3 regions of the Arthrobacter sp. DMZ02-1R genome follow, and region 3 is predicted to be linked to each of the others. Evidence: predicted binding sites of a transcription regulator. Region 3 holds the regulator's gene; each other region holds the start of a gene.

Region 1 (7,878 bases), 440 kb from region 3:
CGAGGGCGATTCCCTGGAAGATGCTCTCGGCGGTAGCGGCGCCAATGCCCGGCAAAGGTGACACCGGGCATTGGTGCGTTTCCTTGCCACCGCCCACCCAACCCGCGGGCCGCTTGCCGGGAAGCAGCAGCGCTACAAACCTGGTACGGCGTGGGCGCCGGACACCAGGCGGAAACAGGGTCCGGCCGGACGGTGGCCTCCTGCTCTACCTGGGGTCCGCCGGGGTTTGGGCGCTGCTGTTGAGGATGTAGTCCACGGCGGCTGGTCCCGTCATGCGCAGGCCTTGGAAGACTCCCTTTTTGCCCTTCCCGTCCTTTTCCTTAACAAAGCCTGCGAGGCGCAGGGCAGTGCGGAAGGCATGGTCGGGAGGGGGATTTTGCGGTGCAGGGAGCACCAGCTGATGTAGATCCCGTAGAAGACGTCGGCGTCGAGTCCTGAGTCGTTCGTGTCGTCTTTGATGATGCAGTCCTGGAGGAACTGGCTGATCTGTGGAGGGGTCATGGTGTGCTCCGGATTATGGTTTTCAGGGTTGGGTTCCGTAGATGAATTCCTTGGCGTGGGCGACGGCTTTTCGGAAGGCGTCGTTGCGCAGGCTGGCTTGCTCGGTGTTCCTAGTGTCGGTTTCGAGGTATTTCGTGTAGCCGGGCCGCAGGACCCAGATATCGCCTGCCGGGGGTAGGTAGAACACTCCGAAGGAGCGGTGCTGGGGGTCCTCGGTCCAGATGGGGACGACCGCGACGGCGGCGCCGGTGTCCGGGTTGATCCATTGGGCCCGGGGCATGGGTTGTTCGTGGGTCTCGGGGTCCAGGAACGGCGCTGTTCCTTTGCCCCACCGCTTTTCGAAGCGTTCGTAGAATGCGGGCATCAACTGGCTGTCGTACGGGCGCCAGGCACTCATGGGGGCTCCTTGGGATTGTGTGGTTTTCCGGCTCTCAGCGCCTGATCTGCAGGATCAGCGTGTAGCCGGTTGGCGGATATGACCTTTGCCGGACCGGCATTCCCGCGGACCGTCCCGCGGGCGGCTCCCAGATGACCGGTCCGATCAGCAGGGACGTGGCGGGAAGCGACCTTGGGATCCGAACGGAGGCGGCGCCAGGGCGCTGCGGCTTGGCGTTCGCGGCTGGACGCGGGTGCTCCCGGTCGTAGGCGGCCCGCTTTTCCGGGTTGCTGAGGATGGCGTAGGCGGCCATGATGTCCCGGAGCTCCTGCAGCTCTTCCTGCGTCTTCGTCTCCGGTTCCGTCGGCCCGGGGCCGGTGGGGTGTTCGCGAGCCGCCCGGGTGTCGGGGTGCAGGCCGCGCATGAGCGTGCGGTAGGCGCGGGTCACCTCGCGCGCCGTAGCTGTGGGGACGATATGCAGGATGCCGTAAAGGTCGGGGCCGTTGTTCCTCATAGTTGGCAGTGGTGTGTGTTTTAGATGGTGTTCTCGTGGGCGGGGGAGGGGGATGGCCCCCGGCCTGTTCGGCCGGGGACCATCGTTGCGGGAGTCATCCTCGGGACCTCATCCATCCGTGCGCAGGCTGCGCTGTGGCGTGGTCTGTGAACTCGACCGCCCTCTTTACATGGCGGGCCGCTGTGGTGCTCCCGGTCCGGGAGGCTGCGCCGGCGGTCAGGCGTTGATCTCCTGGCGCTGTTTTCCGGTGGTTTCGATTTCGATGCGGCGCGGTTTTGCTTTTTCCGCCACCGGGATGCGCAGGGTCAGGACGCCGGCGTCGTAGTTTGCTTTGACGCCTTCGGTGTCCAGCGCGTCGCCGAGGATGAGCTGGCGGCTGAAGACGCCGCGCGGCCGTTCGGAGGCGATCAGTTCCGTGCCTTCGCCGACGGGGTCCGGGCGTTCGGCCTTGACAGTCAGGACGTTGCGTTCGACGTCGATGTCCACCGAGTCCACATTGACTCCGGGCAGATCGAAGGCGACTACGAAGTCCTCGCCTTCCCGCCAGGCGTCCATCGGCATGGCCGCCGGCCGGGCTGTGGTGCCGAGTACCTGTTCGGCGAGCCGGTCGAGTTCACGGAAGGGATCCGTTCGCATCAGCATGGTGTTTCACTCCTTGCAGATCGCAGCTTTTTGTTGTCAACCCAGCCGATCTATGGTGGCTGGTATATATTTCTTATAGCACTACATATGGGTCAGGGCAAGCCTGATTTTCGAAGGATTCTGGAGGTACCCGATGAGCCAGGCGGAGGACCGGGGGAGGGGCGTGTATGCGATTTCCGTTGCGGCCGCACTGGTGGGAACGGGTCAGCAGAACCTGCGCCTCTACGAACGCAAGGGCCTGCTGGAACCGGGCAGGACCCTGGGCGGTACCCGCCAGTACAGCGAGAACGACCTTGTGACATTGCGGCGGATCGGCGAGCTTCTGGAATTGGGCTTGAACCTGGCCGGCATCCGGATGGTCCTGGTCCTGGAGGCCGACAACCGGCGCCTCGAGGCGGAACTCAGGTCCGCGAACGCTACACGGGACAGGGCCCGTCCTTGATGTTCCTATCTCTGCCGGAGCTTCAACCAAGAAGGTGGCGACGATGCGACTGCAGCGAAGTCCTGATCCAGGGCCGGATAGTGCCTCCCGGACAACTTCGGACCCCAAAACCTCGCCTCGGGCCCCGTCATTGACGTTTGCCTTTGGATTAGCCTGCCATGAGGGATGGTCGACCGCGTCATAGACCTGCCGGGCCCCCGGACAGCCTCCTGCGAACCAGTACACCCAGTACGGTGACTGCTTTGACTTGGGCGATCAGAGATTCCAGGAAACCCGGCACCGACTCCTACCGCGTCGCCCACACCCTCCACCAAACTCCATAACGGGCGATAGACCAATCGTGGGCCCCTGCCGGCGGCTGGCCCTCTATCCGGCAAGGACGTGGGTGGGCACTGCAGTGGGGTGGGGTGCTGTCATTAGGATAAGGACGTGACGGCTAGTTTCCGCACCATGGCCGTGCCGTCTTCGACGCACACGTCGGTGCCGAGGTTCCCGGATGGGGGGAACACCAGATCGCTCAGGACAACTCTGCCGTCTTGGGCGAAGATCTCCACCGAGCACTGGTCGACGATTATGCGGAGCCTTAGCGCGCCGTCGTCGAGCTTCACGGGTGCTGACTCGGCCGACGCGAACTTGTCGTGGAAGGCGGTGTTTCCGGAGTTGCGGCGGTCCAGGGTGAGCCGGCTCGTCAGGGCATCGAAGCTGAGGACCGTTGCTGCGTTCCCGTCCGGTGCGCCGAGAAGCCTGAAAGCAACGGTCCGTGCCGTGCCGGGCAGGATCTCGGCCTCGATAAGCTGGGCTGATCCGGGCGCCGCGTCGGGCAGTTGGAACAGGGAGTCGTGAAGTTCCATGTTCTGTATGGTGCGGGCCGGCTCCCCGGAGTCCAATGTCAGCATGGGGCGCTGCAGCAGGCGCGGCAAGCCGTCCACCATCGCGAGTTCGATCTCCCGGGCAATCGACATACTGGAGCGCCACGGAGACGTGGGCAAGGAGTTGGCGTAGTCCCAGTTGTTCATCCAGCCGATCATGATGCGACGGCTCTCCGGGGCATTGCTGAAGGAGACGGCGGCGTAGTAGTCACGTCCCCAGTCGAGCCACAGACAGTGTCTGAGATCTACGTTCCTGTCGGCATCCGCTGGAACGAGCGAATCAGGGTCGGCGGTGAACTGCACCCCATCGAAGTCGCCGACGAAGTACTGCCCTCCGGAGCCGCCGGCCACGGCTCCCGGGTTGATATTGACCACCAGGACCCATTTGACGTTGTCCGGGTCTCCGTCGACGGGGAGCGGGAAGAGGTCGGGGCATTCCCATTCGCCGTCGCTGGCGTTGGCGGGGCCGAAGGTGCTCAGGTAATCCCAGTCCTTGAGGTCGGCCGAGCGGTACAGCACAACCTGCTGGTGCTGGGCCTCCACCGCCACCATGATCCAGCAGGAACCGGCCGGTCCCTCGTAGCGGAACACCTTGGGATCCCGGAAATGGGCCGAGCCGCGGCCAAGCACCGGGTTGCCTGCGTATTTGCTCCAGGTCATGCCGGCGTCCGTTGAGAACGCGAGGGACTGGGCTTGTGTCCCTTGGTGCGCCGAGCCTTCCTTGAAGGCGCTCGTGTAGATGGCCACCAGGGCCGGATCTTCTGCTGTGCCGAATCCCGACGTATTGCCGTGGTCCACCACGATGCTGCCCGAAAAGACGTCTTCTTCCTCGTCGCAGGCGATCGCCACCGGGTGTTCGGTCCAGTGCAGAAGGTCGGTTGAGGTGGCGTGTCCCCAGGACATGTTGCCCCAGACGTTGTCGAAGGGGTTGTTTTGGTAGAAGAGGTGGTAGACGCCCTGGTGCCACACGAGTCCGTTGGGGTCGTTCAGCCACGTGTTCTTGGCTGTGTAGTGAAGTATCGGCCGCATGGTGGGAGCGGTTTCTTCGGCGCCGCCCCCGCCAGGCTGTGTCGTTGTTTCAGTCATCGGAGTTCTTTCGGGACGTCCGGGCCAGTTCCAGGCATCGGATCAGTTCCGCCCGCGTTGGCGGGTTCGCTCCGTGCCGGCCGACCGTTATGGCCGCAGCGAGCGAGGCGGCGGTTCCCAGGCGGATGAGTTTGCCGTAGCCGAAATCGTCCTCGGGGTCCTCGATGAGGCCGGCGATAAGCGATGACATGTAGGAGTCGCCTGCGCCGACAGTGTCCTTGACGAGCACTGGTGGTGCCGGCACTTCGATCTCGGCGGTATTCGAGCGCAGATAGGATCCGGATGCGCCATCGGTGATGATTGCAAGTTCTGTCCCGAGATCAAGCAGCCGCTGCGCGACGTCGTCAGGAGACGTACGCGGGTAAAGCCACTGGGCGTCGTCCGAACTGAGCTTCACAACGGTAGCCAGGGCGACTGTGTGTTCGAAGGTCCTGAGCGCTTCAGCGTGGCTGTGGAGCAGTGTCGGGCGGATGTTGGGGTCGTACGTGATCAAGCAGCGGCGGGAGAACTGTTCGAGCAAGGACCGGACTTGGGTTGCTCCGGGTTCTGTGAAGGAGGCCAGTGACCCCGTATGCAGCACCTTTGGGAGGAAAGCGGGGCTGATTTGGGGGAGGTTCCATTCGAAGTCGAATTCATACTCTGCGGAACCGCTGCTGTCCAGAAGCGCCCTGGCTGTGGATGTGCGGTTGAGGTGTTCGGCTCCCGGGAACAGGCGTACTCCCGCGGTGTCCAGGTGTTGTTGGATGCTCCTGCTGCGTTCATCCCTGCCCAGTGCGGTGAGAAATGCGGTGCTGACGCCTAGCCGGCCGAGTCCGAACGCGACGTTCATCCCTGATCCGCCGGGAAACTCGACGGGCCCTGCCGCGGTGTCAATGATGTCGATTATGGCCTCGCCGACGACGACGACATCCGTTTCAGGGCATGGGGGAACTGGGGTGCTGTGCATTCGGGGTCCTTGGAGGGTTGGGCGCGTCCGATGCTGGACGCGCTCGAGGTCAGGTGTTGGGGCGTGTAGGTGAGTCCGGTGCTGCTCTGCTCGAAGCGTCCTGATGTTTTGGGGAGGCGACGGAATCGCGAAGGACCAGGGGACAGGGGAGAAGGGTCGGGTGAGCGGCGAACAGCTGCAGGTCGGTTTTTCCCTCGATGGCGTCGATCAGGTTTTCGGTGGCCCAGGCGCCCATTTCGTAGTGCGGAAGGGCGACGGTTGTCAGTGCGGGGTAGATGTTTTCGGCAATCAGTTGTTGGTTGTCGAAACCGACGATGGAAATGTCGTCCGGAATCCTGAGGCCAAGTTCCCCGGCGGCCCGGTACGCGCCCATGGCCATGCGGTCGTTGTAGCAGAACACGGCCGTGGGCCGGTTTGGGGTTTTCAGCAGGCGCAGCGCGGCCTGGTGGCCGCCGGGCACCTCCGAAGGCTCGGATTGGACGAGTTCTTCGTGATAGGGCAGCCCGGCATCTGCGAGTGTGTCTTTGAAGGCCTTGAGCCGGGAGTGGGTGGCCGGGACGTCGTCGGTGTTGTTGAGCATGCCGATGCGGGTGTGTCCGGCGTCGATCAGGGTTTGTACGGCCGACCTCGCACCGGCGATTTCGTCGGGGATGACGGAGGAAACGGTGTGGCTCATGTCTTCGGAGTCCACCAGGACGGCGGGGAGTCCGGCGAGGTTCTTCGGGACGACCAGTTTGCGGTGATACATGGTGGCGTACAGGATGCCGTCTACCTGCCGGTCCAGCAGATCCGCCACATCACTTTCCCTGGAATCCTGGGAGCTGGTGCTGGTGGAGTTGATGATCATGATGCGGTACCCGCGGGCACGTGCCGTCTCCTCGGCCCCCAAAATGATCCGGCCAGCGTGGGGGGTGGTGGCGATTTCCTCGCTGATGAACCCGATCATGCCCGAACGTTGGGTGCGCAGGGCCTGCGCCAGCCGGTTCGGGCCGTATCCGAGACGTCGCGCCGCTTCGTGGACCCGTTCCCTCGTCTCCGCCCCCACCCGGGCGTAGACAACGTCATTGAGGACGTGGGAGACCGTTGTGACCGAGACGCCGGCTGCGGCTGCCACGTCCTTGATTCCAACCGACTTGTTCATTGGTCTCCCACGTCCTTATGTTGATGCTGATTCTATGTCCGGGTACTTGCTGGGTACGTTCTATTCGTCCCAGAGGCCCGATGGCGATCCCCGGGGGTCTCGCCGGGCCTGAGCGGGCTACTGGGCCACAAGTGGTGCGTGTGCCGCCTGGAAACCGACCGTGGGTGTGGCCCTGAAGGCGTTGACAGCCCTGTCCGCGATAACTTGGGCGTCACTTCCGGAATCAAGGATCGTGTTCCGGGCTGATTCGGGATCGACCATGACGGCTGTAACGGCGAGGGCATCCGAAGCCTCGGTCGTCAACAGCGCGTCCACCTGAGCCGAAAAGCAGTCGTCACTTGACTTGGCGTGAACGTCCATCGCCACCACGTGGTTGCTGGAGACGAAGTTGCCACCCCCCGCCATCAGCCGGATGATGACAGGCGTCGCACCTGTTGGCCGGATGCTCTGTGAGTCGATGATCTCGGAGAAGTGGTTGCCGATGACAGAGTTGTTGCTGCCGCTGACACAGAGAAGTCCGCGGAGATCGTCCAGTCCGTTATCGACTCCCAGGAAAGGCGTCCAGGGCTCATGGTCACGCAGGAAGTGATTCGTGGCCACAAGGTTTTCCGAACTATTCGCTGCGAGAATCACCATGCCAGGGTAGAACGAATGCAAACGGTTGTTGGTGACGCTTGAACGCGTGACGCCGTCCAGATGGACGCTGCTCGCGCCACGGGGGAAGACGTTGTTCGCGGTTATCAGGAGCCCGCCATGGTTCTCGGCATAGATCGAGTGACCCTTGGGCCCTGCTCCGACCAGGTTGTCGGTGATCTTCGATGCCTGTCCCCACCCGCGCAGCTCGATGCAGCTTCCGCATTCAGCGACGAAGTTGTCATGTACGGAAAGCGCGTCCGCGTTGTAGATGGTGAGAGCGTTCTCAAGGTAGACGAACCCCATGCCGGTGACGCGGAACGAGTCATTGGCGTTCGCGACATAGATGCCGGTCTTGCCGTTGACGTAGCTGTTCTCGGGATGCATCCCCGAGCCATCCGGGGTGAAGTGCAACCCGTCGATGCAGAAGTTGGAGAACTCGACCGAACTGATCCGCGGGCTTCCGCTTCGCTCAACGTAGAACGCGGCTCCCTTGGATTTCTCCCCGTCTCCGCCGGGGGGAAGGTCGACGAGAATGCGGCTCCCTCCGGGCCACAGCTCATGCAAGTCGGGCCATTCGTCTTCGGGAACGTTGAACCGGATGCTCGACGACGTAAAGCCGTGTCCCGAGCCATGGATCCTGAGGAAGCTGACGTCGATCAGCACCTGCGTACGAAGGCGGTAGTCTCCGGGCGGAATGTAGATCACCGCGCCTGGCTTTCCTCCAT
Region 2 (7,878 bases), 1.2 Mb from region 3:
GAAAGTAGCGGGCGCCGTCGTGATGGGCCATTGACGCGCCCGACGGCGGGCGCCGGCTCAGTACCGTCACGTCGAGCCCGGCGTCCAGCGCCAAACGGACGACTTCACGGCCCACCTGCCCTGTGCCACCTGCTACGCAGACAGAAGTCATGTTCGGCTATGCCCGGCGGCGCTGTAGGACGTCGTCAAGGTTGCTGAGGGCGCTCTGAGGCTTGACATGCTGCGCCTGGATCGCGGGGCTAGCGGACGGGGCGCTGGCTTGCTTCAACGTGGGCCTGCCGAGGGGTTTGGGGGCCTCAGGCAAATCGAGGGGTTCCGGTGCCGGCCGCGGCGCCTTTGCAGCGTCAACGTAGGTTGGTTTGGGCACGTCTACAGGCTGCCACTCAGCGTCCTTGGCCCCGTCTGCAAAACGGACCGTGTTGTCGCCGGCAGCGACGGCAACATTGAGCGCGGCTTGACGAAGTTCGACGGCGGTCAGGCGGTTCGTTTCGCGGGAATGGGCTTCCGCATCGAAAATCTTGGTCGCCGGGCGGTCCGTTGCCTTCGTGGTTGTGCCGGGATTCTCAACGGTGGGACCCATGGCGTTGCGGAAGGCCGCGTTCATCTTCGCCCTGCGGTCCCTGATGGCCAGGCGGCGGAGAAGGAAGACAGTTCCAACGACACCAACTATGGAGACCAGCGGCAGCCAGGCCGAAACAAGATCGAAAATACGCAGGACGCCGGAAACGGCAGCCGTGAGCAGCAGGAGAAGGCCGGCAAGGGCAAGGGCACAGCGACCATATCTGACTTTGAAAACCGCGGGACCCGTTGCAGCATCACGCCGTTCGCCGGTGGATTCCTTGGGCAATGCGGTTGCGGTGCTCTGCATGGTTTCCATTGCTTTCTCCTGCCGAGGGGCAATTGACAGAACCACCCCGGATTGCAGTTCGTGAGCGTCATCTTCACTGTCATCCACTGGCACGTCACCGGCTACCTGGACGTGCAGGCGGCGGTTCCGCAACATGTATGGCGCAACCCAAACGATCCACAGCGCCACGGCAATCACCAATACCACTGAGCTGCTGAGAGGGAAGTCCACAATCAAAACCGTAGAAGCAAATACGCAGGGGCCACCGCATTCCCCGCGGTGTGTCGTCGGAGAGTCGGCAAATCAATGGATTTATGACAGTCATTCACCCAAACGGACTAATTGGCTTCGCGCCCAAGCCAAGCAGCCAGCAAGCCTCGCGGGACCTCTTCCGAGGTCAAGGCAAAGCTTCTATGGTCAGCCCATTCTCCGTTGATGTGAAGGAAACGTTCACGGCGCCCCTCGTCACGGAATCCAAGCTTCTCAACAACGCGCAGGCTCGGCCCATTTTCGGGTCTGATGTTGATCTCCATCCGGTGTAAGCCGAGGGTCGCGAAGCAATGGTCGGTCGCCAAGGCAACCGCGGTGGGAGCAATCCCGCGCCCTGCCCGCGCTTGATCTACCCAGTAGCCAAGGGTCGCGGTCATCGCCGATCCCCAAACAATGGAAGAGACCGTCAACTGCCCCACAATCCTGGGCTCGTGATACCCCGGAATGCGTTCCGTGATGACAAAAGGAAGGGCACTCGCCTGCCGCGCCTGGAGGTTGAGGGAAGCCACCATCTGCCGGTAGTTTGGCAGACGGCCACCAGGGGCCGGGTTAGAGGCTTCCCACGGGGCGAGCCAGTCACTATTGCGCGAGCGGACTTCGGTCCATTCCTTCTTGTCCCGGTAGCGAATGGGACGCAAAATGAGGTCGCCACATTCAAGCGTCACCGGCCAAATGGCCGATCCCCACATGAGGAACTACTTGCTGAGACTGTCGGCAAAGCCCGGCAGCCACTCGCGCAAGCCGGGTCCGAGGTCTTCACTGTCGCATGCCAGCTGGACACAGGCTTTAAGGTAGCTGAGCTTGTCTCCGGTATCGTACCGGCGACCGCGGAAGACCACTCCGTAGACACCGCTACCTTCGCCCTCGCCGGCAGCCAGTACCTGGAGGGCATCCGTCAGCTGGATCTCGCCTCCACGGCCAGGCTCGGTTTGCTCGAGGACGTCGAATACCGAGGGGTGAAGAACGTAGCGACCAATCACGGCCAAGTTGGACGGAGCTTCGTCAACAGAAGGCTTTTCCACAAGTTGCTTGATGCGGACGTAGCCATCTTCACCGATGTCCTCGATGTCGGCGCAGCCATAGGCGCTGATCTGGGACGGCTCCACCTCAATGAGGGCTACGACGGATCCACCGGTCTTGTGCTGGACTTCGATCATGTCGCTGAGGAGCGTGTCCCGCGCATCGATGAGGTCGTCGCCGAGGAGGACTGCGAATGGTTCGTAGCCAACGTGTTGCTTGGCACGCAGCACCGCATGGCCCAGACCTTTGGGATCACCCTGGCGAACATAGTGAATGTCGCCGAGGTTGCTAGTAGCCTGAACCGAGTCCAGCTTGACGGTGTCTCCCTTGGCCTCCAGGGTTGCTTCCAAGGCGGGCACACGGTCGAAGTGGTCCTCCAATGCGCGCTTGTTGCGGCCCGTGATCATGAGGATGTCATTGAGGCCCACACCCACGGCTTCTTCGACAACATACTGGATGGCCGGCTTGTCGACTACCGGGAGCATCTCCTTGGGCATCGCCTTGGTGACAGGCAGGAATCTGGTACCGAGCCCCGCAACGGGGATAACGGCTTTGCGGACAGCGCTAGCGCAGCTATTGGAAGTCACCGGACTAATCTAACGGAAGGAACTGGACATTAGGCAAAAGTACGCCGATGGAGGAAAGAGGGGCCGACGTTCCCTAACATTCCCGGCGCCGGGCAGACGGAAGAACTGGAGCAAAAGTGACTTTGAAAGACGATATCCGCCGGGAGAACCGCAACCGGCGGCTCGCCCTGACAGTACAACAGCGCGCCGACGCCGGAATAGGTATAGCCCGCCGCGGCCTCTCATGGGCCGATGCTGTTGCCCACGGGAAACAGGCGACTTTTGCCGCCTATGTGGGGGTGGCAGCCGAACCGCCAACAATGCCCTTGCTTGAAGCGCTCCATGCTTTTGGGCACAGGATTCTTCTACCGGTATGCGAACCGGAGCGGCGCCTGAGTTGGGCGTATTGGACCCCGGAGACGACCTTTGCCCGCTCAAGGTATGCCCCCATTGATGAGCCAGTAGGCGAACGATTCGGCAGTGACGTCGTCAGGGATGCGGCCGGAATCTTCCTTCCAGCGACTGCAGTCGACGAGGGCGGCAACCGCATTGGCCAGGGCGGCGGATATTACGACCGACTCCTCGACAAGTTGGACGCAAACGGACAGCGTCCCCCGACTATCGCCGTCGTATATGACGATGAAGTCCTGCCGGCAGGCAGCATCCCGGCCGAACCGTTCGACAAGCCCGTGCCAGAGGCACTTACCCCCCGCCGCGTCGTCGAACTAAGCCGAGCCAGCTGAACCCGCTTCCGGCAGTTTGTTCCCCCACCACATTCCTTGGTGGAGACTCCGATGTCGGATGATAGAATTGGCACTCAGGCCCTTGGACTGCTAATGGATGGAACAATCCGCAAATGCAGCGCAGGGACCTGTAGTTCGTCCCGGAGGAGGATTGCCAGTGCCCACATATGCCTACGCCTGCAAAGACTGCGGCCATGCCTTTGACATTGTTCAGGCCTTCACAGACAGCTCCCTGTCTGACTGCCCCGAATGCCAAGGATCCTTGCGCAAGAAATTCAACAGCGTGGGCGTCGTCTTCAAGGGATCGGGCTTCTACCGTACGGACTCCCGGGACTCCAAGGGAAGCGCCGTTTCGGCTGCTCCCGCTGCGCCAGCGGCATCCCCGGCTCCTGCGTCGGTTCCGGCGGCTGCCGCCAGCTGATTTGCGGTTTTCCACTTGATTCCGCTTTTCCACATAGCTCATTAAGGCCCTGTCACCGGACTATTGGCACGGTTAGCGTGGCAGCATGCCAGCTACCTCGTTTTCATCCCAAAGCCCGCATTCAGGGGGGTCTTCTTCGACTCCAGGCAATAGCCGCCTCGCGCCGGTCACCAATGCCAGCACTCGCACTATTCTGGCTCTTCCACAAGGCGCCCGCGCCCCTGGCGCTCCCCCGGCGCATTCCAAGCACCACAGGTTGGGCAGCTGGCTGAACCGCAACCGCCGCCTCGTGGTGGCACTCCTGCTGTGTGTCGCCGCCGGGATTGTGGTCCACCAGCTAACTCCTGCTTCAGAACAACGGGTGACGGTTCTCGCCGCGGCCAGGGATCTTCCGGCCGGGTCCACCTTGGCAGATTCCGACCTCAAACCTCTTGAAGTTCTTCCCGGCGGAGCTCCTGCCGGAGCACTCACCTCTCGCATTGGATACAGCGGGAAGCAGCTTGCCTCACCTCTCCAGAAAGGGCAGGTCCCCACGGACGCCCAATTCCTGGGCCCGGGTCTGCTGACCGGCGCCGCGCCCGCAACAGCAGCCGTTCCGCTGCGTATGGCCGATCCCGCTTCAATCCAGCTTGTTTCCCCGGGCCAGTTGGTCAACGTTGTGCTCACGGCAGCTGATGGATTTGAAGGGCCTGGCAAGAAATCCGAACTCCTGGCTGCGGCCGTCCCGGTTTTGTGGACGTCTGCACATGGAGGCAAGGCCAGCCAGTGGCTAGGTACGAACGAGTCTGACGGCCTCGTGGTTGTCGCCGCGAATCCGCAACAGGCAGAAATCCTGGCCGGAGCTTCCACTCGGGGGAAATTGTTCTTTGTCTTGGTCAATCCCGCTGGCACCCGGCAAACCGAAACCCCTCGTGGATAGTCAGGCTCATCGTGGAATGTTCAGCCCCAGTGTGGAGGCCTTTGCTCCTTCAGCCAAGCGTCGTGATCGTAACCGGGCTCGTCACCCCAGCGGCGTGGATCATCCTCGGCGGCTTTCTTGGGCAGAATGCCTTCTCCTGCCGGCTTCGACTCCGGTCCGGGCTTCAATTCTGTCTTCTCCTGCTTGTCCAGCTCTGTGCCGGCCTCCGCTGCATGAGTGTCCGCAGGGTATTTGGCCTTTGTGCTCTTTCTTTCCGGCATTGCGCTTCCTTAGGGGATGGCTGGCCCCAGGCCGGGCCCTTGCGTACCGCCAAGTTTGACCGAGGCCGACTCCGCTTGGCTGCGCAGTCCCGCCTGGCTGTCCGCCTGAGCGTCCAGTTCCAATTGTTCAACATCCATGTCCAGGAATCCATGCTGGACGGCGCCATAGGAGGGCGCAACCGGCGTTTCGAGTCCAAGGTAGGAGCCGATGCGGTCCGCACACGACGAAGGGTCCGTGAACACTTCGATGGTCCACAAAGACATGTAACGCCAGCCGAGGCGCTCCAGGAGCTGGGGCCGAAGCCTGCTGCGCTCCCGGACGCTCATGCGGCGGTATCGTTCCGTGCCATCGGATTCAATGGCCACCGGCGTCGGCATTTCGGTGTCATCACGGCCGATGGTGTGTACCGGATCGGCCGCCGCGGCGATGTCCAGTGCTCCGTCATAGTGGTGCCACACCCGGGCTCCACGAGCACGGAGCCGCTCGCCCAGATCCGCCACCAACGGATCCTCACCGAGCGCCCGCTCGCTGGCGGCTGCCCTGGTTGCCGGCGTCCCCAGATCCGAATTGCCCGAGAGTTCACGGTCAAGGAGTTCATGGAAATCAACCGCCCCATGAGCCAATCTATCCAAGTCCAGGTCCTCCGGACGGAAGCAGCTCAGGACGTGCAAAGATCTGCGCGAGCGGGTCATTGCCAAAGCAAACTTGTTCCGGCCACCTTCGACGGACAGGGGACCGAAACTGTGAAGCGCCCGGCCGTGCGGAGTGCGCCCGAAGCCCAAGGAGAAGATGATGTGATCGCGGACCAATCCTTGAGCGCGCTCCAAATCCACCACGCGGAAGGACTCGGCGCCCGCGTTGAAGAAGCCGGACAGCAGAGGATAGTTGGGCAGCTGGAGCCTAATGGTTTCGCCGATCCTTGCAGCATGGCGCAGGCTTGCGGTCACCACCGCGAGGGAGGTTCGGGGCCGAAGCCTGGCGTGTTCAAAAACCAGATCCACCGCACGGTTCACTTCAGCCGCGACCGATTCCACACCTTCGTGATCCGAACCGGGCAGGCCGGTACCGTCCGGGATGTACTCAACCACAACCGAACGGTCCAGCCCCGTTACGGATTGGCCGTCCGGCAGCCGACGCAGGCCGCCGTCGTAGTAATTCTTGCTCAGCTGCAGCACCAGATCTTCATCGACAGCCCGGTACACCCAGTTCAGTTGCCAAGTCGGCAAGACGCGGGCCAATGCACTGAAGGCACTGTCCACCGCGTCCTGGCTCGTGACGCCTGCCATGGGAGGCTCCACGGCCACGCTAAAGGTGCGGGCATTGGCGGTCTTCGCATCACCGAAGGCGATGACTTGTTCGGCCCGGGCGATTGCCGGCAGCACAGCCTGCAAAGATGTGCTCTCGGCATCAAGAATTACCACCGCGTCGAACTTCTGTTCGGCAGGCAAAAGCCCGGTCAGCAGGTACGGGCTGATGGACCACACCGGCACCAGCCTGGAAACCAAAGCCGGCGCCTGGGCGCTGAGCGCCGAGAGAGTAACGCGGCCATCCTTGATCAGATTCCGCAGGAGCTCTGCCTGACGGGGATGTTCCGCAATTCCAGCGCGCCACATTTCGGCGAGCTTCCACCGCAGCCGGGCTCCACCGCTGGCAATGTGCGCCTGATCCGCCAGGCGGTACTCGGCTTCGAGACGGCGCAGGGAATCGCCGTCGGACATGGCAAGGTAGTCGTCACCACTGATCATGGCTTCCAGGGCGGACTGCCACCAGGCAAGGTCCAGTTCCGCACCAACGGATTCGACGGGGACTTCGCGCTCCGCCAAATCCGCAATAAGCTCGCCGAGTCCGTGTTCGCGCATGTTCTCGACCAAAAGCGTACGTTCCGGCAGAGTCTCGAGGGTTCCCGTATCCGCTACAAGACGTTCAAGACGCTCCATGAGGGCTTCGTAGCGGGTCGCGTGGAGGTCGCCGCCGTCGGCCGTGTGTTTGAGGCAGTCCCCCAGACGGCGAAGATCCCGGTCCAGTTCGCGGTACGTGGCGCCCAAGTCCGCCAGCCCGGATGGCACAGCGGGATGGCGCTGGGTGGTGGCATACCCAGCCCAAAGTGCCCGCTGCTCCTGAACAAGCGCCAAGGAACTGTGCAGATCCGCGATGTGAACACCGGGCCGGACGTATTCTTTGGCCACGCGACGCAAGCGGGAGCGCTGCATCGACGGCATCTCGAGGCCCTGCTCACGACGCCATGCGGAGGTGGCAGTAGCCGAAATCAGATCGTGGACCGGCCGGTCAAAGATATCCGGGGTGAATTTATCCAGGCTCTCGCGAACCGCCATCAACAGCTCAAGCTGCGAGCCCCATTCGGCGAAGTTCGTCCCAAGCCGGATTTCAGAGTGCTCCGCAATTCGGTTCATCCGTTCCCGCAGCTTGGGAAGGTGCTCGGCGGCGGTGCTGGCCAGTTGCTGGGCTTCCTCAGTCTCTTTGCGAGTGACCAGGCGCGCACCGTACCAGGGGCTCGACGTCGACGCCTTGCTGAAGCTGCCAAGTTCGGCGGCGCGGCGAAGCCTTGCAGCCAATTCAGCGCGGTCTTTGATGTTGTCCAGGACACTGCGCTTCAGGCGCACTGTGGTGGCGGGGGCAGGCTGGATGGAGGTCAGCTCCGCGAGCGACTGCATTGCCTGATAGGGCGAGCATCCCCAGCGCTGGCGAACGTTGTGCAAAGACGCAACATGGTCCATGAGTGCATGGCGGTGCTCGGTCAGGGTCTTGTGAAGATTCGCAAGTTGGGGTTCCAGCGACTTCTCGTTGCGGATGATCGCGCTGACCAGCTGGCC
Region 3 (7,878 bases):
CGGACCCGGCGCGCATTCCCACATGGGCGGCGTCCGCTGGTGGAACGTCAAGCACCCCACCGCTTACGCAAACAGGCTCGGTCAAGGCGTCTCTCCTGCCGCTGGGCGCGAAACCCTCGACGCCGGAACCCGGGAAGTGGAACGCATCATGCTGGAAGCGCGCCTCGGCACGGGACTCCAGGTAGACGCCCTCGACAAGGTGGGCCGTCATGCCGTGGCGGGCCTCATTGCCGACGGCCTGGTGGAGCCCGCGGCGGCCTTCCAAGGGCGGCTGATTTTGACGCTCAAGGGGCGGCTACTGGCTGACGCCGTGGTGCGTCGCATCCTCCCGGAGTAGCCCCCGCCGGCACGAACGCTGGCGCGCGTACCAGCTTGCGCGAGCACTCGCGCGCCGGGGAACAGCCGCTATTTGATCCAGCGCAGGTTGAAGCGGTAGCGGTGCGGCTGTCCGTGGTTGACGCGGATGCCGGCAGATACAGAGAAGCACGTCACAGCAACCCAGATTGCCGTGGCCAGAACTGCGAACAAGTTTCCAACCACCGGGAGCAAGACCAGAATGTTGGCAAGCACTGCGGCAATCGTTGGAGGCAAAGTGAAGTTCAGCGCCTCTTTGGATTCCTGAGCCGTGAAGGGGCCACGTTCGCGGAAAATCAGGTAGATCAGAAGCGAGGGCACACAGCCGAGGATCCCGCCGAAGTGCGCAAGGGTTGCCCACTGCCGGTCTTCCGAGGCGGTCAAGGGCAGCGCGTTGGCAGGAACGCCGTGGTACTGGGACTGGCCCGAGGCGCCGTCCCCATCGTCAGGAGCGTTGTCTGCCACAGTTTCTTCCTTCGAGTATCTATCGGTGCAGTGTTGCTGTCCCAGAATACTTGCTTAGCGCGCGATCAGCGGACCAACCCCCCGGACCCGAAGTCGCGGAAACCGCACCGAGGCCGCCGCTAAAGCGAACCGGAAGCTGCAAGGAGCCGTCAGGGTACAGTCAGGAAGTCGATCACTTCTTCCACCCGTCCCAGCAGGGAGGCCTCCAAGTCCGCGTAGCTGTGGACGGCGCCGAGAAGCTTCTGCCAGCCTAGCCCGACGTCCTCCGGTGTCTCATGCGGCCAGCCGAACGACTTCAGGATGCCGGTCTTCCAATCGGTTCCGCGGGCGACGGTGGGCCATTGCTGGATCCCCAGAACCTTGGGGCGAATAGCCTGCCAGACGTCCACATAGGGGTGGCCCACGATCAGGACGTTTCCTGCAGCACCGGGCAGTGTCATGGCATCGGCGGCAATCCGCGACTCTTTCGAATCCGGCACCAGGTGGTCCACCAGGACTCCGAGCCTGCGGCCCGGGCCTGGAGAGAACTCGGCAATCGCCGCCTTGAGATCGTCAACGCCATGCAAGGGTTCGACGACGATTCCCTCCACCCGGAGGTCATCTCCCCAGACCTTCTCCACGAGTTCGGCGTCGTGTTTGCCTTCCACCCAGATCCGGCTTGCCTTGGCGACTTGCGCGCGTTGGCCGGCCACCCTGACGGATCCTGAAGCGGTCCTGCCCGCTTGCCCGGTGACCGCTCCGGCAGCGGCGCGGGGCGCCGGCGGCAGAAGTTTTACCGGTTGTCCGTCGAGCAGGAATCCGAAGCCGAGCCGGAACGACTTGTTCTTTCCCCGGCGGTCCTCCAGCACCACAATGTGCATGCCGCCGGCCTTTTCGACCCTGGTCACGGCCCCGACCCAACCGGACTGCACGTCTTCGAGAACCATTCCGCGTTCAACGGGCACCTCGGGCAGTTGCCTCTTGGCAGGCGAGGAGAGGTCTCGCGGGCCCCAATTGTCGTAAGACACGGTCTTCACACCACTTTGCGCTAGGGGATCAATGACGGCCCTGGACATTCCGCCGGACCGCGCGGGAATCATGTTCGCCGCGAGCGGTACCAATGCTAACAACGTGGTGGCTCATACTAGACTTGTTAGCACTTGGGCATGTTGAGTGCTAATTGTTTGAATATCAGGTCGCTGAGTAGTAACTGTTCAGCACTGGCTGTTGAATGGAGGTGGGCAGTGAGCGAACCACGCAAGCTTGAAGTGTTGCGCGCCATCGTGGAGGACTACGTTCACTCCCGCGAGCCCGTCGGATCCAAGGCCTTGGTCGAACGGCACCATTTGGGAGTGTCGAGCGCGACCATCCGCAACGACATGGCCCTTTTGGAAGAAGAAGGACTCATCGCCGCACCGCACACCAGTGCCGGCCGGATCCCCACGGACAAGGGCTACCGCCTGTTCGTCGACCGTATTTCCCAGGTCAAACCGCTTTCAGCCGCCGAGCGCCGGGCCATCCACTCGCTGCTTGAGGGACCCGACGACGTCGAGGACATCCTTGAGCGCACCGTTCGGCTCCTGTCCCAACTGACCAACCAGGTCGCCGTCGTGCAGTACCCGCACCTTAGCCGCGCCCGCGTACGGCACATTGAGTTTGTGCTGCTGGCTCCGCGCCAGGTCTTGGTAGTACTTATCGCCGACACCGGCAAAGTGGAACAGGGCGTGGTGCACGCAGGGGCCGATGCCACGGACGAAGATGTCATGGCCTTGCGCACACGTTTCCTTGGGAGCATTGCCGGCTCGCAGCTTGACCTCATGCCGCAGGTCCTGCCGTCCGTGGTTGCCCTCTGCCCGCCAGCGCTTCGAGGCCTTGCCGGTGTCCTCGCTCTTGGTCTGGAAAGGCTGGCCGACCGAAGCCGGGACGAACGCATGGTCATGGCAGGCACAGCAAACCTGGCCCGCTCCAACGTGGATTTCCCGCTCAGCATCGGGCCGGTCTTGGAGGCTCTCGAGGAACAGGTGGTCATGTTGCGCCTGCTCTCGGACATGGCCGAGGACCCTCGGGGAGTCACAGTGAGCATCGGCCGCGAGAACCCTTACGACGGTCTCTCCGAAGCGTCGGTGGTCGCCACCGGCTACGGTCCGGGCAGCAACGCCAAGATCGGCATTCTTGGGCCTACCCGGATGGACTATCCCAACACCATGGCGGCCGTCCGCGCCGTCGCACGCTACCTTTCCCGCATTCTGGGCGGCTGACAGCCCCGGCCAGAAACCGTCTCGCAAGAAACGCAGTACAACAAGGAAGAGATACCGACTTTGAGCAGCCACTATGACGTTCTGGGCGTCTCACCGGAAGCAACCGGCGAGGAGATCAAGAAGGCCTACCGCAAGCTCGCCCGTAAGCTGCATCCCGATGTGAACCCCGGAGAAGGCGCCGCCGAGGAATTCAAAGCCGTGACCCACGCCTACGAGGTCCTCTCCGACCCCCAGAAGCGCCGCGTGTATGACGCCACGGGCAACGAGAACGGCACTGACAACGGCTTCGGTGGAGGTTACGCGGGCCAGGGATTCGCATTCCAGGACATCTTCGACACGTTCTTCGGCGGGGGTGGCGGTGGCATGCAGGGACCTGCATCACGTATGCGCCGCGGCCAGGACGCGCTGATCAGTGTCCGCATCGATTTGCGCGAGGCCGTCTTCGGCGTCAACAAGAAACTTGAAGTGGATACTGCGGTCGTCTGTCCCACGTGCGAAGGCTCATGCTGCCGAGCGGGAACCCACCCGGAGCGCTGCGACATCTGCGGCGGCTCGGGTCAGGTCCAGCGCCCAGTCCGCTCCATCCTCGGCCAGGTCATGACTTCCGCGCCGTGCGGTTCATGTGAAGGTTTCGGATCTATCATCAAGGATCCGTGCAATGAGTGCAGCGGCCAGGGCCGCATCCGCAGCCGCCGTTCGCTGACCGTCAAAGTGCCTGGCGGCGTGGCGACCGGAACGCGCATCCAGCTGTCGTCTCAGGGCGAAGCAGGGCCGGCCGGCGGTCCTTCCGGCGATCTCTACGTGGAGATCCGGGTCAACGCCGATTCCACCTACATACGCGAGGGCGACGACCTTCACGCGACCCTGAGCGTTCCCATGACGGCCGCGGCACTGGGAACCGAGCTGCAGCTGGATACGTTTGACGGCCCCCAGGAGATCGACGTCAAGGCCGGCACCCAGTCCGGCGAGGTCATCACCATGCGCGGACTGGGCGTCACCCATCTCCGCGGATACGGCCGGGGAGACCTCAAGGTACACCTGCACGTTGAGACGCCCGGAAAGATCGACGCCGCGCAGGAAGAGTTGCTCCGCCAACTGGCCAAGTTGCGCGGTGAGCAGTTTACCGAGGGCAAGCTCGTAGCGAGCGGCGGTATGTTCGCGAAGCTGCGGGACAAGCTCGGTAACCTGTAGCGGTGAGCAACCCCGTATTCTTCGCGGCCGCCGGAACGCTCGACGGGCTCGGGCCCGGTGACACGTTCGTGCTGGTCGGCGCCGAGGCAAGGCATGCAGTCACCGTCAAGCGTTTGGAAGTCGGCGAAGCCGTGGACATTGCCGACGGCGCCGGAAAGCGCCTTACGGGAACTGTGACCGCATCCGGACAAGGAAGCCTGGAAGTCCTTGCATCTGATGTCCTCCAGGAGCGCCAGCCGAAAGTGCGCCTCGTTTTGGTCCAGGCCCTCGCCAAGGGCGACCGCGATGAACTCGCCGTCGAGACGGCAACGGAACTCGGGATCGACGCCGTGGTGCCCTGGCAGGCGGAACGATCCATTGTCCGTTGGAAGGGGGAGCGGGCCGCCAAGGCCCTCGCGAAGTGGCAATCGGTGGCTACCGCAGCGGCCAAACAGGCACGGCGCGCGTGGATCCCGGAAGTGCGTGCCGCCGTCGACGGCTCCGGCTTGGCGGCGGCCGTTGCCGCTGCTGATCTGGCGATCATCCTGCACGAGGACGCAAAGCGCCCGCTGAGGGATGTATTGGAGAAGTGGCAGGATCAGCTTTCCGGCGGGGACCCCGGAGCAGGTCGCGAAGTGCTGCTCATCGTGGGGCCAGAGGGCGGCATCTCGCCGCGCGAAGTAACCAAGTTGAGCGACGTCGGCGCGGTCACCGCCCTCTTGGGGCACCATGTACTTCGCTCGTCGACGGCGGGCCCGGCCGCCGTCGTACTGGCCAGCGACATTCTGGGGCGCTGGTAGAGCGCCAAGCGCGCTGCCCAGGCAGCCCGTCGAGTGGCTCGCGGTGCAAGCAGGTGATCAGCGGACGCTGAAAGAACGGGTATCCGTGGCGATATCGGCGTCGCCTGGACCCACCATGGAAACGCGCAACTCGTACCGCCCGGCTCCGAGGCCCACCGTGAAGTTGAAGGCGCCACCTTGTCCCGGCACGGTCGAAGCAGTGGTCTGACCGGACAGGTATGATGTCTTCTCGCCGCTTGAGTTCTCGCGGAGGATCTGCCAATGCAGTTTCTTCGAAGTGTCGGTACTACGCCCGTTGAACTTGACTGGACCGGCAGGCAGGGTCAGGTCCTCCTGAGGCTCAATGATCCAGACGGGTGCCACCATGGTTGCGTCCCGGACCATCGGATCACCCAGCTTGACCTGACCGAACGCCATGTAGTCCGTGTGCCCGTCTACCAGGATGGTCACCTTGATCAGCTGACCGGAGTCGATCAAGCCCGAGCTCGCCGCAGCAGCGGTAGCGGTGTAGACGAGCTGCTGGACCGCTCGCTGCGCCATTCCGGCGTCGAGGTTGGAATTGAACGCGTCGCGGGAAACGTCGACCGTGACCACGTTCTTGCCGGAAATCGACGTCGCAAGGTCGCTCGGATTTTGCCATGGCGTGAAGAAATCGTGATCCAGCGGCTTTTGGGACATCATGATCCGCAGGGCGGTAGTGATGGGGTTCTCGTTGCCTGGGTTGTCACGAAATTCGCGGTACAGGAAGATATCCGTGTCGCTTCGTCCGATCCAGTACACCGGAATCTTGTTTGACGCCTGGGTTGTCTCGAGCGGCGCATTGGTGGCGGGTGCCGCCTGCAGGGCAGCGGTCGGATTGGGGACAGGCGTAGTTGATCCCTGACCCGAACGGTCAGCAACGCAACCCGAAAGAAACAGGGCAGCGGTCAGCGCGGTCACAAGCATGGCGGAACGTCTCCGGATGCGTGTGCCCTCTGGAATGCCGGCTGGCCTGGTAATAGTGGATTCCTGCTCGTGTTCGGCCGCTGTGGTGCGGGGGAGTCATGCGCCCGAGGAGCGGGTGCAGGGCATTTTTGCCCATAAATCAGCTTGTCATAGTCCCCGCGGCGCTTGCTGGCGATTCCATACTCCGGCACCAACTGCAATGCGATTGATACGAGGTCGATACGGAGTTGATACCAAACTGGCCTGAAATCGGCTGCCCGCAGCCCTCCCGGGCACGGTCCGGAACCACCCTCGAGACTGGCTGGCGTAGGATTGAAAGCAATCCGAGGCCCGCGATCCTGCGCCCATCCAGCGAACGGACATCGGAGCAAATCGATGGACATAACCAAGCCGGAGGAGCACAGGCCACTAGGCCAGCACTATGACAGAATCATTGAACGGGCGGCCCAGGGCCGGCAGCGTTGACACAGGCCCGGCCGAGTTCCCGCACTCTGTCCCAGGCGCCCGGACGGAAGTTGTCGTCTTCGACAACTCTGATCAGATGGTTCAGACCCTCGGCAGCCATGACGAGGCACTGCGCTACATAGAAGCCCAGTTCCCCGGCGTCGACTTTCATGTGCGCGGCAACGAGCTCTCCTTCAGCGGACCGTCCGGCGATGTTCCCCGGATCATGCGGCTCCTGGAGGAAGTCCGGGGTTTGGTCGGCAGGGGGACCGTTATCACCCCTGACGTACTCCAACAGCTCGTTTCCCTGCTGCGCAGCCAGTCACTTCAGAGTCCTGTGGAAGTGCTGACCCACAACATTCTTTCCAGCCGCGGACGCACCATTCGTCCAAAAACTCTGAACCAGAAGAGCTACGTTGACGCCATAGACGACAACACGGTGATCTTCGGGATCGGCCCGGCCGGCACCGGCAAGACGTACCTGGCCATGGCGAAGGCCGTGCAGGCACTGCAGCTCAAGGAAGTCAGCCGCATCATCCTCACGCGGCCCGCCGTCGAGGCAGGGGAGCGCCTCGGATTCCTCCCTGGAACGCTGAGTGACAAGATCGATCCATATCTGCGTCCGTTGTACGATGCTTTGCACGACATGATGGATCCGGAGTCGATCCCGCGCCTCATGGCTGCCGGAACGATTGAAGTGGCGCCGCTTGCGTACATGCGCGGCCGCACGCTCAACGATGCGTTCATCATTCTTGATGAGGCCCAGAACACCACTGCGGAACAGATGAAGATGTTCCTCACGAGGCTTGGTTTCGGTTCCAAGATGGTAGTCACAGGGGACATCACCCAGGTGGATCTACCTTTTGGAGCCACCTCCGGCCTGCGTATCGTCCGGGAAATCCTCAGTGGGATCGACGGCGTGAACTTCACGATGTTGGACGCTTCCGACGTCGTCAGGCACCGGCTGGTGGCCGACATTGTGTCCGCCTACAGCATTTGGGACGAAAAGCACCGGGTGCGCGCACAGCACGCGGCGGCGCATGAGAAACGGGGAGAACGCCGATGAGCATCGAGGTCAACAACGAGTCCGGCATCCAGGTGGACGAGGCTCAACTGGTGACGCTTTCGCGTTTCATCTTTGAGCGGCTCTACATCCACCCCCAAGCTGAACTTTCCATCCTGCTCGTGGACGAAGCTGCCATGGAAAAGCTCCACATCGAGCTCATGGACGAACCCGGCGCAACCGATGTCCTTTCCGTTCCCATGGATGAGCTAACACCGGGAACGCCAGGCAAACCGACGCCACAGGGCATGCTGGGCGACATCGCCATCTGCCCGCAAGTGGCCGAGGTCCAGGCGCGCGATGCGGGCCATTCAACCCAGGATGAAATGCTCCTGCTTTGCACGCATGGAATCCTCCACCTCCTCGGTTTCGACCACGCTGAGCCGGAAGAGAAGGAAGA

The links. Region 3 encodes HrcA, which represses chaperone genes, less so after heat shock. Its sites were predicted from a motif close to TTNGCACTCGNNNNNNNCGAGTGCNAA; they were not measured.
Region 1: the regulator HrcA is predicted to act here: its motif matches at 2,109-2,135, upstream of AC3ANQ_RS13605 (Hsp20/alpha crystallin family protein).
Region 2: the regulator HrcA is predicted to act here: its motif matches at 3,514-3,540, upstream of AC3ANQ_RS05815 (FmdB family zinc ribbon protein).

The regions. Positions count from the first base shown of each region.
Region 1 covers NZ_CM173230.1:2,814,342-2,822,219, reverse strand. The annotation lists gene AC3ANQ_RS13620 (hypothetical protein) at 271-501, opposite strand; gene AC3ANQ_RS13615 (hypothetical protein) at 524-898, opposite strand; gene AC3ANQ_RS13610 (J domain-containing protein) at 933-1,391, opposite strand; gene AC3ANQ_RS13605 (Hsp20/alpha crystallin family protein) at 1,608-2,033, opposite strand; gene AC3ANQ_RS13600 (MerR family transcriptional regulator) at 2,167-2,475, shown strand; gene AC3ANQ_RS13595 (glycoside hydrolase family 32 protein) at 2,892-4,430, opposite strand; gene AC3ANQ_RS13590 (carbohydrate kinase family protein) at 4,423-5,376, opposite strand; gene AC3ANQ_RS13585 (LacI family DNA-binding transcriptional regulator) at 5,426-6,517, opposite strand; gene AC3ANQ_RS13580 (right-handed parallel beta-helix repeat-containing protein) at 6,635-7,878, opposite strand, start outside.
Region 2 covers NZ_CM173230.1:1,210,805-1,218,682, reverse strand. The annotation lists gene AC3ANQ_RS05845 (SDR family oxidoreductase) at 1-151, opposite strand, end outside; gene AC3ANQ_RS05840 (hypothetical protein) at 158-877, opposite strand; gene AC3ANQ_RS05835 (hypothetical protein) at 929-1,057, shown strand; gene AC3ANQ_RS05830 (GNAT family N-acetyltransferase) at 1,186-1,806, opposite strand; gene galU (UTP--glucose-1-phosphate uridylyltransferase GalU) at 1,813-2,724, opposite strand; gene AC3ANQ_RS05820 (5-formyltetrahydrofolate cyclo-ligase) at 2,841-3,446, shown strand; gene AC3ANQ_RS05815 (FmdB family zinc ribbon protein) at 3,604-3,867, shown strand; gene cpaB (Flp pilus assembly protein CpaB) at 4,124-4,786, shown strand; gene AC3ANQ_RS05805 (hypothetical protein) at 4,807-5,046, opposite strand; gene AC3ANQ_RS05800 (AAA family ATPase) at 5,056-7,878, opposite strand, start outside.
Region 3 covers NZ_CM173230.1:2,376,300-2,384,177, reverse strand. The annotation lists gene hemW (radical SAM family heme chaperone HemW) at 1-337, shown strand, start outside; gene AC3ANQ_RS11625 (DUF4870 domain-containing protein) at 406-819, opposite strand; gene AC3ANQ_RS11620 (DUF3097 domain-containing protein) at 969-1,826, opposite strand; gene hrcA (heat-inducible transcriptional repressor HrcA) at 2,043-3,056, shown strand; gene dnaJ (molecular chaperone DnaJ) at 3,117-4,247, shown strand; gene AC3ANQ_RS11605 (16S rRNA (uracil(1498)-N(3))-methyltransferase) at 4,250-5,026, shown strand; gene AC3ANQ_RS11600 (GerMN domain-containing protein) at 5,084-5,971, opposite strand; gene AC3ANQ_RS11595 (PhoH family protein) at 6,393-7,481, shown strand; gene ybeY (rRNA maturation RNase YbeY) at 7,478-7,878, shown strand, end outside.